2 regions of the Nocardia sp. IBHARD005 genome follow, and region 2 is predicted to be linked to the other one. Evidence: predicted binding sites of a transcription regulator. Region 2 holds the regulator's gene; the other holds the start of a gene.
The links. Region 2 encodes HspR, which represses chaperone genes until heat shock. Its sites were predicted from a motif close to ANNTGAGTNNNNNNNACTCANNT; they were not measured.
Positions count from the first base shown of each region.

Region 1: the regulator HspR is predicted to act here: its motif matches at 5,134-5,156, upstream of lon (endopeptidase La).

Region 1 is NZ_CP199935.1:6,222,655-6,229,974, reverse strand. It holds gene ACTWPB_RS29215 (hypothetical protein) at 1-167, shown strand, start outside; gene ACTWPB_RS29210 (protein kinase domain-containing protein) at 185-1,933, shown strand; gene ACTWPB_RS29205 (TetR/AcrR family transcriptional regulator) at 2,250-2,867, opposite strand; gene ACTWPB_RS29200 (Rv1157c family protein) at 2,951-3,730, shown strand; gene ACTWPB_RS29195 (DUF2613 domain-containing protein) at 3,761-3,931, shown strand; gene ACTWPB_RS29190 (DUF3068 domain-containing protein) at 3,928-4,998, shown strand; gene lon (endopeptidase La) at 5,171-7,320, shown strand, end outside.
Region 2 is NZ_CP199935.1:1,894,454-1,901,773, reverse strand. It holds gene ACTWPB_RS08885 (PIN domain-containing protein) at 1-184, shown strand, start outside; gene ACTWPB_RS08880 (FAD-binding oxidoreductase) at 188-1,357, opposite strand; gene ACTWPB_RS08875 (heat shock protein transcriptional repressor HspR) at 1,975-2,376, opposite strand; gene dnaJ (molecular chaperone DnaJ) at 2,376-3,569, opposite strand; gene grpE (nucleotide exchange factor GrpE) at 3,588-4,154, opposite strand; gene dnaK (molecular chaperone DnaK) at 4,151-6,016, opposite strand; gene ACTWPB_RS08855 (MFS transporter) at 6,225-7,295, shown strand; gene ACTWPB_RS08850 (IS701 family transposase) at 7,180-7,320, shown strand, end outside.

The DNA.
Region 1 (7,320 bases), 2.0 Mb from region 2:
AGGCCATCCGCGCCGACTACGAGCGCGCCGTACTCCTGATCGAGCTGAACCGCCCCACCGAAGCCGAGAAGATCCTCGCCGAGGCCGTCGCCGAACTGGCCGACGAGCACGCGGCCAGACCGATGCTGTCGGAATTACTGGCCGAAACCCGAGCTCAGCTCACCTGATCCGAAGGAACCACCCGATGCAACCGCTCGACCCGAACGATCCTCGGCGGATCGGCGACTACCGGCTGCTGGGTGTCCTCGGTGCCGGGGGCATGGGCAAGGTGTATCTGGGCCGGAATCCGGGTGGGCGCACCGTGGCGGTGAAGGTGATCCGCCCTGATCTGATCGATCCTGAGTTTCGCGCGAGGTTCCGCCGGGAGGTCGCGGCCGCCCAGCGCGTCGGCGGTGCCTTCACCGCACCGGTTCTCGACGCCGATGTCGATGCCGAGGCGCCGTGGCTGGCCACCGGTTACGTCGCCGGGATCTCGTTGACGGACGCGGTGACCCAGTTCGGACCGTTCGGCGAGCCCGCGCTGTCGGCATTGGCGCACGGGCTCGCCGAAGCGCTCGTCGCGGTGCACGCGGCGGGGATCGTGCATCGCGACCTGAAACCGTCGAACGTGATGCTCGCGATCGACGGACCCAAGGTGATCGATTTCGGCATCGCCCGAGTGATCGCGGATTCCGCGCTCACTACCACCGGAAAGTTCCTCGGCTCACCGGGTTTCATGTGTCCCGAGCAGGTGAGCGGCGAAACCCTCAGTCCCGCATGCGATGTCTTCGCCCTCGGCGGCGTCCTCACCTTCGCCGCCGCGGGCCACGGCCCCTTCGGCACGGCCGAGGTCATGCAGATGCTCTGGCGCATCGTCTACGAGGAACCCCGCATCGAGGCCCTACCCCCGGCCCTGCGACCGCTCGTCTCCTCCTGCCTGGCCAAGGACCCCGCCGCCAGACCGACACCACAGCAAGTCATTTCGGAACTGGCGAGCATCGGTGCCTCCGATCGCGCCGGTTGGCTACCACCACAAGTAGTCGCGCACATCAGTACCGGTGCTGTCCGTCTTCTCGACCTGGATTCCGGCCTCGCCGACCCGCCCGGTGCGTCGTATCCCGACGCCGCCGCGACCTCCGCACCAGGCTGGTCGACGGCTATCTCGGCACCGAACCTGCCTACCTCGAGCCCGACCCACACCGCTCAGACCGGCTCGTCGAGGCCGAACTGGCCGACCGCGACCAGTGGATCGGCGCCGGCTCCCGAGAGACAGTCCGGTGGATTCATCTCCGGTCCCACCGAGGCACCCCGGCGAGGTGCCACCCACCCGGGACAGAATTCCGCCGCGATGGGCAGCGTGTACTCCCCGCCGCCCTTTGTGGTCGCGCACAAGCCCCCCGACGCGTTCACCGGCCGCCCGCGGCCCGCCACCGCATCGCGGCGCACCCGCACCCTCCTGATCGCCGCATCCGCGACGGTCGCGGTGGCGGTGGCCGGCGGTGCCTACCTCATCGGCACCCAACTGGGCACGGAATCCTCTGCGACGAGCACTCTCGCCGGAACCAGCACGTCCACCGGCCCCGACGACTCGACCACCGTCGCTCCGTCCAGCGCGACCGTCCCGTCGGAGTTCGTTGGCACGTGGAAGGGCCGCGCCAACGACGGCCCGGTCCAGTTCGACATCGAGCTCACCATCACCCCCGGTGCCGTCGGTCAGGAACTCGCCACTTCCGCCAACACCGGCGCCATCCGACGCGACCGCTGCGACCGTGCGGAAACCCTCACCGAGGCGACCGCCAACAGCCTCACCTTCCGCGCCAGGCTCACCGCCGGTAGCGGATGCTTCGACCAGGGCGCCACCTCGACGGTCACCCTGCAACTCGACGGCACTCTGGCCTACCGAACCCCTGGTGTCCTCGGTGGCACCATCGCCGGTTCCCTGCGCAAAGGCTGACATGCCCTCCGGTCGAACTGGAACAGGTTGCCGCCGGATTGCCGGCGGTTGCCTCGACGCGGGCGCAGCCGGTCATTTGTCCAGGAGCAATCGCCCGCGTCAGCCCGTGCGCGGGGTGCTGAGCAACGACCGCCACCGCTGCATCCCCCCAGGTGACACCGGTCTCAGAAAATCTGGCATTGCGATCTGGGTCACTAATATGTCAAACTCTCGCCCACACTGTGAAGCCGATCGGTCTCACAATGTCCGGAAAGGGAGTCGATTGAGCAGGCGGCAGGTGAGCGTGGTTGCCATCCTCCCGAAGGCTGCCCTGATGTCAGTCGAAAGTGACCAGCGCCCGGGCCGCGCCAGCGAGCAGATCGACCAGCTCGTCGACGGGCGGGCGCGACTCGCGCAGCAGCCACTCGTGCGCCACGCCGGTGACCGCGCCCGTGATCAACGCGGTGGTCAGCTCGGCATCCCCACGCAATCGCACACCCACTTGGGCCAGCGCCCCTTCGATCAGCGCCGACCAGGCGTGCCTGCGGGTCCGGCGATGGTTCTCCATCCGATCGCTCACCCCGACCACCTCGATCAGCGCCACCTGCGCGCGATAGGGGTCGGAGCCGAGCGACTCCAGGTACGCACCGAAACCGGCCCGCAGCGCGAGCTGTGGATCGGTCGATCCGAGCGCGATCAGAGCGTTGCCCACCGCGGCCGCCGCGTCGTCCTGGATCCGGTCGTAGGCCGCGAGCAGCACGTCCTCGCGGGTCTCGAACTCCTCGTAGAACTGCCGCTTGGACAGTCCGGCCGCCGCGCACACCTCGGCGAGCGAGCACGTGGCGTACCCGCGTTCGGCGAAGATTCGCGTCGCTGCTTCCAGGAATCGGAGTCGGCGCTCGGCTTTTCGCGCGATGACCGTACGACCCCCATACCGCCTGTCCGCTGTAGTCACCTCTCCAAAGTATCTGACACCCGGGATAACACTGACCTTTCCGGGTCGCTTCATCTATCCACCGAACAAAGGACGGCCGACCAGTGCTGAGCACCCGAGCATCGCGGACCGCATTGTCCGCCCTCGTACTAGCGGCGGGTGCGGCACTCGTGGCGCCCACGCAGTCGATGGCTGCCCCGCAGTCCGCCGCGACACCGCCGAATGTCCCCGCCATCGCGGAGAACGTCCCCTCCGGGACGCTGGCCGCGCTGGCACCGACGATCGTAGGCGCCATCTCCGCCCCCGGCCCCATCGCCGACGGCGGACAGGCCGCGATCCTGGCCCAGGCTCGCGTGCTGCTGGCCACGCCCGGCATCCCCGCGCAGGTCAAGACCACCCTCGAAAAGGTCATCACCTTCCTCGACGGCAGTGGCGGCGGCGGTCCCGAACTGCCGCCCTCGGACGGTCCGCGCATCGCGCAGTTCCTGTACCCGACCATCGGCAAGGGCTGCATCGGCCCGACCTCGGATTCCGTCGGCACCGCGCTGGCCGTCCCCGGCCCCGCCGAGCTGCCGCCGCCCGGACCGGCCGCGGGCCAGACCGGCTTCGTTTTCACCGCGCTCGGCACGAAAACCGCTACGGTCGTGCAGAATCCGCCGATGACGGTGCAGTGGGTCAACCTCGACAACCGTCGCACCGGCACCCAGCCGCTCACCACCGCGGCGGGTATCAACCCCGATGGCCCGGCCACCCTGTCCGCCATCGCCGACACCGGCCCCGGCCGGGTCGCCGCAGTGATCACCGGCTCGCTCACCACGGCCACCGCCGATGGTGACCGCACCTGCTCGTTCGCCCCGACCCTCGGGTTCTTCTCCGTCGGCTGAGTCTCGCACCACGCAATTGGAGTTCGATCTATGAAGTTTGTCGTCCCCGGCCTGGTCAGCGGCCTGGCCGGCGCGGTCATCGGGGTGATTGCCGTACTCGGCATCACCGCGGGCGCGCAACAGAATTCGATCCCGGCGCCCGAGGAGTCCGGTGACCCTGGCTCGTCGCTGCTCGGCAACGTGCAGTACGGCTCGCGATGAGCAACGTACGCAGGCTCATCGCCTGCATCCTCGTCGGTCTCGGCGCGCTGCTGCTCGCGGCCGCTGTCATGATCCCCACCTACACGGTCGGCAAGGTCGCCAAGACCCCGCTCGATCTGCGCATCACCACGGTCGCCAAGAGCGTGCCCGGCGAGGAAAGCCTTGTGCTCGACTCGAAGTCGCTCACCTCGCCCGAGGGCTCGGCCAAGATCGACACAGCAGTGCCGATCGTCTCGCAGCGCTTCCTGACTGTCGAGGAGCCCTCCGGTTCCGGCGAGATGACGGTTCAGGCCGGTCAGACTCTGCGTCGTGACGACCGCGATGCCAGCGTCGGACTGCTCACCGCCTCGGTCGACCGCGTCACCATCGACCGCGTCACCGGTCAGCCGATCGATGCCTCGCCCAACGGTTCCATCGCCGTCACCGTCGACAAGTCGGGCACCTCGGTGGCCGATGCGTCGCAGCGCCGTGGTCTGCAGTACCGCTTCCCGATCGGCACCGAGAAGCAGTCCTACCCGTACTTCGACCTCAACGCCCGCGCCACCTACGACATCGACTTCATCGACGAGTCGCAGATCAACGGCGTCCCGGTCTACCACTTCCAGCAGACCATCCCGGTGACGAACATGTGGGACGTCGTTCCCGCCGCCACCAACAAGCTCACCCTGCCCGCCGCCAAGTGGGGCCTGCCGGGCGAAGAGCCGGTCACCATGACCCGCTTCTACACCAACACCCGCGACGTGTGGGTCGAGCCGAGGACCGGCGCGGTCCTCAAGGGTGGCGAGAAGATCCACCTGTACTACGGCCGCAGCGCCGAGCAGGTCGACGTCACCGCCCTGAAGTCGCACATCGTCTTCGACGAACCGACCATCGAAGCCCAGATGGCCGTCACCAAGGAGAGTCTCGACAAGCTCGACCTCTACGGCAAGACCCTGCCGATCATCCTGGGTATCGCCGGCGCCATCGCCCTGATCGCGGGAGCCGTTCTCGGCTTCCTCAGCGGTGGTTCCACCTCCCGCCGCACGATCGATCCCCCGACCGAGCGGATTCGTCCCTCGAACCTGTAGACCACCTGTCCCACACGCCCTCGGCCTCCCCGGTCCTCAACCCGGGGAGGCCGAGGTCGTTTCAGGACCGATTTCGGAGAATTTTTCGCCGTGAGTGAACGGCGCGACCTGCAGGAACAAACCGCGAGGGGTCCATGTTGAGTCAGCAAAGCTCAACTTTGGAAGGGTCGACATGACTTCAGCTCAGAACCTGCCGGTGCTGTTCCTGACCGATCCGATCGTGCTGCCGGGCATGGTCGTGCCCATCGAACTGGACGAATCCGCGCAGGCCGCCATCGACGCCGCGCAAGCAGCCAAAACCGGTTCGGTGCTGGTCGCACCGCGCCTCGACGAGGGGTACGCGTCCTACGGCGTGGTCGCCACCATCGAACAGGTCGGACGGATGCGCGGTGGTGCGCCCGCGGCCGTGCTGAAGGCCGAGCGCAGGGCGCGGATCGGGCACGGGGTGACCGGGCCTGGCGCCGCGCTGTGGGTGGAGGCGGAACTCGTCGAGTCGGTCGAGCCCGACGAACACACCACCCAACTCGCCGCCGAGTACAAGAAGCTGGTCGTCGCCGTCCTGCAGCGCCGTGAGGCCTGGCAGATCATCGATATCGTCAACCAGCTCGACGACGTGGAGGCCATCGCCGACACCGCGGGCTACGCGCCGTACCTGTCCGACGAGCAGAAGCGCGAGCTGCTCGAGACCCCCGACGTCGTCGTGCGGCTGACCCGCCAGCTCGAGTGGATCAAAGACCACATCGCCGAGGTAGAGGTCACCGACAAGATCTCCGAAGACGTCCGCGACGGCATGGAGAAGAGCCAGCGCGAGTTCCTGCTGCGCCAGCAGCTCAACGCCATCCGCAAGGAACTCGGCGAGGACGAACCCGACGGCGCCGACGACTACCGCACCCGCGTGGAGAACGCGGACCTGCCCGAGAACGTGCGTGCCGAGGCGCTGCGCGAGGTCGGCCGGTTGGAGCGCGCCAGCGACCAGAGCCCGGAATCGGGCTGGATCCGCACCTGGCTCGACACCGTGCTCGACCTGCCGTGGACGGTGAAAACCGAAGACAGCACCGATGTTTCGGCTGCTCGCGCCGTACTCGACGCCGATCACCACGGTCTCGACGAGGTGAAGGACCGCATGGTCGAGTACCTGGCGGTGCGTGCGCGGCGGGCCGCGCGTGGACTCGAGGTCGTCGGCGGACGCGGTTCCGGCGCGGTGCTCGTGCTGGTCGGTCCGCCCGGTGTCGGCAAGACCTCACTGGGTGAGTCGGTCGCGAAGGCGTTGGGCCGCAAGTTCGTTCGCGTCGCCCTCGGCGGTGTGCGCGACGAGGCCGAGATCCGTGGCCACCGCCGCACCTATGTCGGCGCGTTGCCCGGCCGGATCGTGCGTGCGGTGCAGGAGGCGGGTTCGATGAATCCCGTTGTCCTGCTGGACGAGATCGACAAGGTCGGCTCCGACTTCCGTGGCGATCCGGCGGCGGCCCTGCTCGAGGTCCTCGACCCCGCGCAGAACCACACCTTCCGCGACCACTACCTCGACCTCGACCTCGACCTGTCGAACGTCCTGTTCATCGCGACCGCCAATGTCATGGACACCATCCCCGGACCCCTGCTCGACCGCATGGAGCTCATCACCGTCGACGGCTACACCGAGGCCGACAAGGTGGCCATCGCCCGCGACTTCCTGGTCCCCCGCCAGCTGGAACGCAATGCGCTGACCGCGCAAGAGGTTTCGATCACCGACGCGGCGTTGCGTGAGATCGCGGCGAACTACACCCGCGAGGCCGGGGTTCGCCAGATGGAGCGGCTGGTGGCAAAAGCCTTGCGTAAGGCAGCCACTCGCCTGGTCACCGGCGACGGCGGACGCGGCGGCGCGGATGCGGGGCCAGGCAACGACGCCGGGCCGGGCAGCGATGTCGGCAACGACGCCGGGCTCGGCGACGCTGCCGTCGGTGGTGCGGGCGCGCCGCTCGTCGGCAAAGGTTCGTACGGCGAAGGTGCGGTGCTCGGCTACGATCCCGAGCTCGGCTACGACAACGTCATCGACATCGCTGCCGGTCCGCTGCCGGTCGGCCAGGTGCCGAGCTTGGTCGTCGACCTCGACAACCTGACCGACTACCTGGGCCGCCCCCGCTTCACCCCGGACTCGATGGAACGCACCTCGGTCCCCGGTGTGGCGACGGGCCTCGCGGTGACCGGTGCGGGCGGCGATGTGCTCTACATCGAGGCCAACGGCGCCGAGGGCGAGCGTTCCCTCACTCTCACCGGCCAGCTCGGCGATGTCATGAAGGAGTCCGCCCAGATCGCCCTCACCTACGTGCGCTCGCACCTGGCGGA
Region 2 (7,320 bases):
CGACGTGATCGCCGAACATCACGCGGAACTGCTCTCGTATGTTCGAGCCGAAGGAACGCCGCGAGGTGCGCACGACCTGATCATTGCGGCTACCGCGCGGGCGACCGGACGGACTGTCATTACCACCGATCGGCGCGCCAAGTTCGGTGAGCTTCCCGGAGTCGAAGCCCTCCTGGTTGGCTGACTCTCAGAACAGGGGGTCGTGGCGGATTGATTGGGCTTGGGTGCCGGCTGCCATCAGGCGGAACTTGGTGGTTTGGACCATCGAGGGGGAGCCGACGATCTGAACGTCGCGGTCGGACCAAGGGCCGTAGCTGGCCACTACCTTGCCGATTTGGCCGGTCATTCGGGGTTCGAGGCCGGGGAGGTCGGGGTGGGGTTCGCCGGAATCGTAGTACCACCAGGGGTTTTCGTCACTTTCGGTGACGGGGGTGACGGTGAGCCATTTGTTGGCGAGGGCGAGTTGGCTCAGGACCTGGAGGTCGTAGAGGTCGCAGGGGTGGTGGCCGCCGACGAACAGGTGGACCTTCGGGTTGACGCGCCGTTGGGCCATCGCCATGATCTGGGCGCGCAGGGGGGCGATGCCGGTGCCGCAGCCGACCATCAGCATCTTGCGCTTGGTGTTGCGTGGCACGCCGAGGCCGCCGAGGGGCGAGCCGAGCGCCCACTGATCGCCGACGGCGGTGTGCGCGACCATGGCGGGGCTGACCCAGCCGCCGAGCACGCCGCGCACGTGGAACTCGATCTCGCCCTGGGGATTGGCGGGATTCGCGGGCGAGAGATAACGCCACATCCGCGGTCGCGAGGGGATCTGCACGCTGAGGTACTGGCCGGCGGCGTACTGCATCGGCACGTCGAGCTGGACCCGAACGATCGAGAGATTACGCAGTACCTCGCGATGTTCGACAACGGTGCCCGTCCAGGTGGCCGGTGTCGTCTCCTTGTCGGCGGCGCTGATCATCGCGCCGCTGATGGTGGCCAGGCCCTCGTCCCACGCGGTGGCGACCTCGTCGGTCCACATCTCCGCACCGGCGAACAACCGCATGGCAGACTTCAGCGAATTGGCCACGGCCACATAGTGAGCAGGTTGCACACCGTACTTGCGGTGGTCGCGCCCGAGCTGGGCCAGGAACGGCAGCAGCTTGTCGGGTTCCTCGAGCCGGTCGAGCGCGTAGGAGATCGCCGAGACGAGGCGGTCGCGCTGGGAGTCCATGGCAGCCGGGAAGTAGTCGCGGACACCGGGGTAGTCCGTGAAGAGGATCGAGTAGAACGACCTCGACAGCTTCTCGGGGCCACCGTCTTCCGCAGCAACCGCCTTGAACGTCGTACGGATCAAAGCGATAGTCCGCGAATCCATATGTGTCACAACCTCGTTTCGCCATCGAACGCTAGCCGCGCCGGCGAGTGACGGGCTGGGAGGACACTCGTCAGCAGCCGATGCGAGAAGTCTAGGCGAGGTTTGCCAGCTTAGGAATCGTACTCTTAAACATCACGCATGTAATTCTTGAAATACCAGGCGGTTCCCAGTAGTTTCCCATGAAAACATACCTGGAGACCGTTAACTGCGGGTGAACACCTGCCGATGATTCCCCAAAATGCCCGGCATACCAGGCAATTGGACACCAACATGCCTGGTAGAGCGACCCTTCCGCTACAACGACAGCCTGCCACGATCCGACGCGCCGGGCCATGACACGCAGGGTAGGCGCACCGGAGTGGCTGGCCGAGAGCGGCGAATCAGCTTTCAACCACACCGAATTCAGCATCCCATCAGCAAACTTTTGGACGTCCATGCTGATAAATCCGCACCTCAGCGCGCCGCAACGCAACTTCCGATCAGCAAGATCACGAATAAGTGAGTTGCTGGAGAGTCACTGGCCGGTCGCCGGGGGTTGACCGGAGACGAGCGAGCCCCCGGCTCGGCATCCACCGCAGTGGATTTCGAACCGGAGGCTCGTCGCAGGCGAATACGGCTCAGCGCCGATGCCGTGGCTGCCACACCACGAGCGCGGTACTGCGTGCCGGCGGCGACAGATCGGGCCGGTAGCCCGCCCGCAACCGCTCCAGCTCCACGCTCATCTCCTCGACGCGCTGCTGCAACGCCTCCACCTGATTGGTGAGTTCGATGATGCGCTTGATGCCGGCGAGATTGACGCCCTCGTCCTGCGACAGGCGCTGCACCTCGCGCAGCACCTCCACATCGCGGGCCGAGTAACGGCGTCCGCCACCCGAGGTCCGTTGCGGGGTGACCAAACCCAGCCGGTCGTAGGTACGCAACGTCTGCGCGTGCATCCCCGCCAGCTGAGCCGCCACCGAGATCATGAAGAACTCGGCACGCGAGGCCGCACCCGAAACAGACTTCGGATCATCTGACATCAAGCACCCGCCCATCCTCCACGCGGTTCGAAGCCACTGGTCCTCTCCGCCTCCTGATAGCGCTTGAGCGCATCGGTGGCGTCGGAGTCGAGCGATTGCGGCACCGCGACCTTCACCGTGACCAGCAGGTCACCGGCGCCGCCTGCCGCACCGCGCTTGGGCACACCACGACCGCGAACCCGCAGGATACGCCCGTCGGCGGTGCCCGCGGGCACCTTCACGCCGACCCGGCCGTCCAGCGTGGGCACGGAAACCGTAGTCCCAAGGACCAATTCGCTGTAACTCACCGGAAGCACCAGGGTGAGGTCGTCGCCCTGGCGGCCGAAGACCTTGTCCTGGCTGACATGCACCGTGACATACAGATCGCCCGAAGGCGCACCGCGCAGACCCGCCTCGCCCTGACCGGCCAGCCGGATCTTCTGCCCATCGCTGACGCCAGGAGGGATCCGGACGGTGATGGTGCGGGTGCGGTTCTGGATACCGGTGCCCGAGCAGTCGGTGCACGGGTCGTCGATGATCGACCCGGTACCGCGGCAGTCGTCGCAGGGCTCGCTGAAACCGAACGCGCCCTGATTACGGCTCACCACGCCCGCACCGTTGCAGTGCGGGCACACGCGCGGGCTGGTGCCCGGCTTGGCACCGCTGCCGTGACAGGTGGTGCACGGCGAGGGACTTGTCATCCGAAGTGGAACGGTGACACCCTGGGCGGCCTCGCGGAAACCCAGGGTGGTCTCGGTCTCCACATCGGCGCCGCGGCGCGGACGAGCCGCCGCCCGGCCGCCGCCACCCCGGTTGAACAGCCCGCCCAGCAGATCGCCGAGCCCGCCGTCGCCCGTGGTGCCGGTGCCACCGGCCTGGCCGAAGATGTCACCGATGTTGAAGTCCTGCGAAAAGCCGCCGCCCGCACCGGGGTTGAACCCGCCGCCACCGTAGGCCCGGCCGCCACCGCCGCCGCCCGCGAACAGGCGGCGCGTCTCGTCGTACTCCTTGCGCTTGGCCGGATCCGACAGCACCGCGTTGGCTTCGCTGACGGTCTTGAACCGCTCCTCGGCCTTGGTGTCACCCGGGTTGGAGTCCGGGTGCAGGTCACGGGCGAGCTTGCGGTAGGCCTTCTTGATCTCGTCCTGCGAGGCGCCGGAGGAGACACCCAGCTCCTTGTAGAAGTCCTTTTCGATCCACTCCCGTTGGCTCACCGGGCATCTCCTCCTTTCCTATTTCTCGTTCGCGTCGGCATCCGCGTCCGATGCCTCCGCGTCGGTTACCCCGACCAACGCGTGCCGAAGCACCCGGTCGCCGAACCGATAGCCCTTGCGCATGACGATACCGATCACCGGGTCGGCGCCCGAACCCTCGTGCTGCACTGCCTCGTGCAGCGTGGGGTCGAACGGGTCACCGGCGGAACCGAATTCGACGAGACCCTGCTTGGTGAGCGCGATCTCCAGCTTGTCGGCGACGGACTTCAGCGGACCGGTCTCGAGGTCGCCGTGCGCCCTCGCCCGATCCAGATCGTCGAGCACCGCGAGCAATTCGGTGACCACCGAGGCCTTGGCGGCATCGATATTGGCCTGGCGGTCGCGCTCGACCCGGCGGCGGTAGTTCGCGTATTCCGCGGTCAACCGCTGCAGATCGGCCGTGCGCTCGGCCAGCTCGTCGTGCTCCGGCTCGACGACTTCGGCCTCGAGGGCGGAGTCCGCCGGGGCGGCCTCCGCGCTCTCGTCCGCGGTGTCGTCCAGGATGTCTTCGACCAACTCCTGCTCCGAGGAGTTCGCCTCGGTCACTTCTTGTCCGTGTCGACCGGCTCGTCCACGACCTCCGCGTCGACGACCTGATCGTCATCGGCCTGGCTCGGGCCCGTGCCGTTGCCGGACTGCGCGTCGGCGGCGGCGGAGGCTTCGTAGATCGCCTGACCCAGCGCCTGCGACTCGGTGGCCAGCTTCTCCACGGCCGACTTCACCGCGGAGATATCGGTGCCTTCCAGCGCCTGCTTGGCCTCGGTGACCGCGTTCTCCACCTTCGCCAGCTGATCGGCGGAGACCTGTGCGCCACCCTCGCTCAGCTTCTGCTCGTTGATGAACTTCTCGGTCTGGTGCACCAGCGACTCGGCCTGGTTGCGGGTCTCGGCCTCTTCACGGCGCGCCTTGTCGTCGGCGGCGTGCGCCTCGGCGTCGGCGACCATGCGCTCGATCTCTTCCTTGGACAGACCGGAGCCGTCCTGGATCTTGATCTTGTTTTCCTTGCCGGTGCCCTTGTCCTTCGCGGTGACGTGCACGATGCCGTTGGCGTCGATGTCGAAGGTGACCTCGATCTGCGGCACGCCACGCGGGGCGGGCGGCAGGCCGGTGAGCTCGAAGGAGCCGAGCAGCTTGTTGTGCGAGGCGATCTCGCGCTCACCCTGGAACACCTGGATCTGCACCGAAGGCTGGTTGTCGTCAGCGGTGGTGAAGGTTTCCGAGCGCTTGGTGGGGATGGTGGTGTTGCGCTCGATGAGCTTGGTCATCACGCCACCCTTGGTCTCGATGCCCAGCGACAGCGGGGTGACATCGAGCAGCAGGACGTCCTTGACCTCGCCCTTGAGCACGCCGGCCTGCAGAGCGGCGCCGACGGCGACGACCTCGTCCGGGTTCACGCCCTTGTTGGGCTCACGGCCGCCGGTCAGTTCCTTGACCAGGTCGGACACGGCGGGCATCCGGGTGGAGCCACCGACGAGCACGACGTGGTCGATATCGGCCACGTTCAGGCCCGAGTCCTTGATCACGGACTGGAACGGCGCACGGGTGCGATCCAGCAGATCAGAGGTGATCTTCTGGAACTCCGAGCGGGTGAGCTGCTCGTCGAGGAACAGCGGGTTCTTGTCCGCGTCGACGGTGATGTAGGGCAGGTTGATCGAGGTGGACTGGCCCGAGGACAGTTCGATCTTGGCCTTCTCCGAGGCCTCACGCAGGCGCTGCATGGCCATCTTGTCCTTGGTCAGGTCGATGCCCGAGGACGCCTTGAACTTGTCGACCAGCCAGGAAACGACGCGCTCGTCCCAGTCGTCGCCACCGAGGTGGTTGTCACCGGAGGTGGCACGGACCTCGACAACGCCCTCGCCGATTTCCAGCAGCGAGACATCGAAGGTGCCGCCACCGAGGTCGAAGACCAGGATGGTCTGCTCTTTGTCGCCCTTGTCCAGGCCGTACGCGAGCGCGGCCGCGGTGGGCTCGTTGACGATGCGCAGCACGTTGAGACCGGCGATCTGGCCGGCTTCCTTGGTGGCCTGACGCTGGGCGTCTTCGAAGTAGGCCGGGACGGTGATCACGGCGTCGGTGATCTCCTCGCCCAGGTAGGCCTCGGCATCGCGCTTCAGCTTCATCAGCGTGCGCGCGGAGATCTCCTGCGGCGTGTACTTCTTGTCGTCGATCTCGACGTTCCAGTCGGTGCCGATGTGGCGCTTGACCGAGCGGATGGTGCGATCGACGTTGGTGACCGCCTGGTTCTTCGCGGGCTGACCGACGAGAACCTCGCCGTTCTTCGCGAAGGCGACGATCGAGGGGGTGGTGCGCGAGCCTTCCGAGTTCGCGACGACGACCGGCTCGCCGCCTTCGAGCACGGCGACGACGGAGTTCGTGGTCCCGAGGTCGATTCCGACCGCACGAGCCATAGTGGTTTCCTCCTGTTTGACGGGCTGAGCGTAGTGGGCTCAATCTTGCCCTCGAGATCTATCGCGAGTCAACCCGAAGTTGAGTCATGGTCGCTCAATGTTGTCGATCGGCATAACCGGTACCAGCGGCGATTCATTCCCGCCGCCCCGAAATATTTCCCGGCCCCGACGCCATTCTTGCCACGAGGGCGCTCAACTGCAGCCTCTGATGCTCGACGTGACCATCGTCAACGTGGCGGTGCCAAGTATCCAGGGCGATCTGCAAGCGGAATACTCGCAACTCGAATGGATCATCGCCGCCTATGTGCTCGCCTTCGCCGCGGTGTTGATCACGGGCGGGCGGCTCGGAGACATCTACGGTCGCAAGCGCGTATTCCTCACCGGCATGGCCGGTTTCACGATCGCCTCGGCAGCGTGTGGGCTGGCGACCGATCCGGCCGTGCTCATCGGGTCCCGCTTCGCGCAGGGTGCGATGGGGGCGTTGATGGTGCCGCAGATCCTGGCGATTATCCAGACGACGTTCCCGAAAGAGGAGCGGGCCAAGGCAATTGCCGTGTACAGCGGCGTCGGCGGTTCTGCCTCAGCGGTCGGGCTCGCGCTCGGCGGCGTGCTGGTGCAGGCCGATCTGTTCGGGTTGGCTTGGCGGCCGATCTTCTTGGTGAACATCCCGGTCGGGATCGCGGGATTCATCGCGGCGTGGTTCGTGATGAGCGATTCGAAGTCGTCTACGCCCCCTCGACTGGACCCCATCGGGATGGTGCTGTCGGTTTCCGCTGTACTGCTGCTGGTGTACCCGTTGACCGAGGGGCGTCGACTCGACTGGCCCGCATGGACTTTCGTGATGATGGCGGCAGCTCTCGCGGTGTTCGCCGGGTTCCTGTTCTACGAACGCGCGCTGACTCGGGCGGGACGGTCGCCGTTGGTCGACCTCGGACTGTTCCGGTCGCGCCCGTTCGCGATCGGGCTGGGAACTTGGTTGTTGTTCTGGATCGCCATGGGTGGGTTCTTCCTGGTGTGGACATTGTTCATGCAGGCCGGACTCGGATGGTCGCCGTTGCGGGCCGGGCTAATACTGCAACGGCATCTGTGTGAGTCGTTGCTGGTAGATCTGGTGCGTGGTGTTGGATCGTGTTGTGGCCGAGTTGGATTCGTTGATGTCGCGGATCGGTGGCCGGTTCGCGCGGTCGGAGCCGCGGGAGCGGGCGCGGGAATACGTGTCGGGGCTGCTGGCCGGGCTGGAGCGCAAGAATGGCTGGACGTTGGCCGAACGTGCTGGTGAGGGCTGTCCGGACGGGATGCAGCGG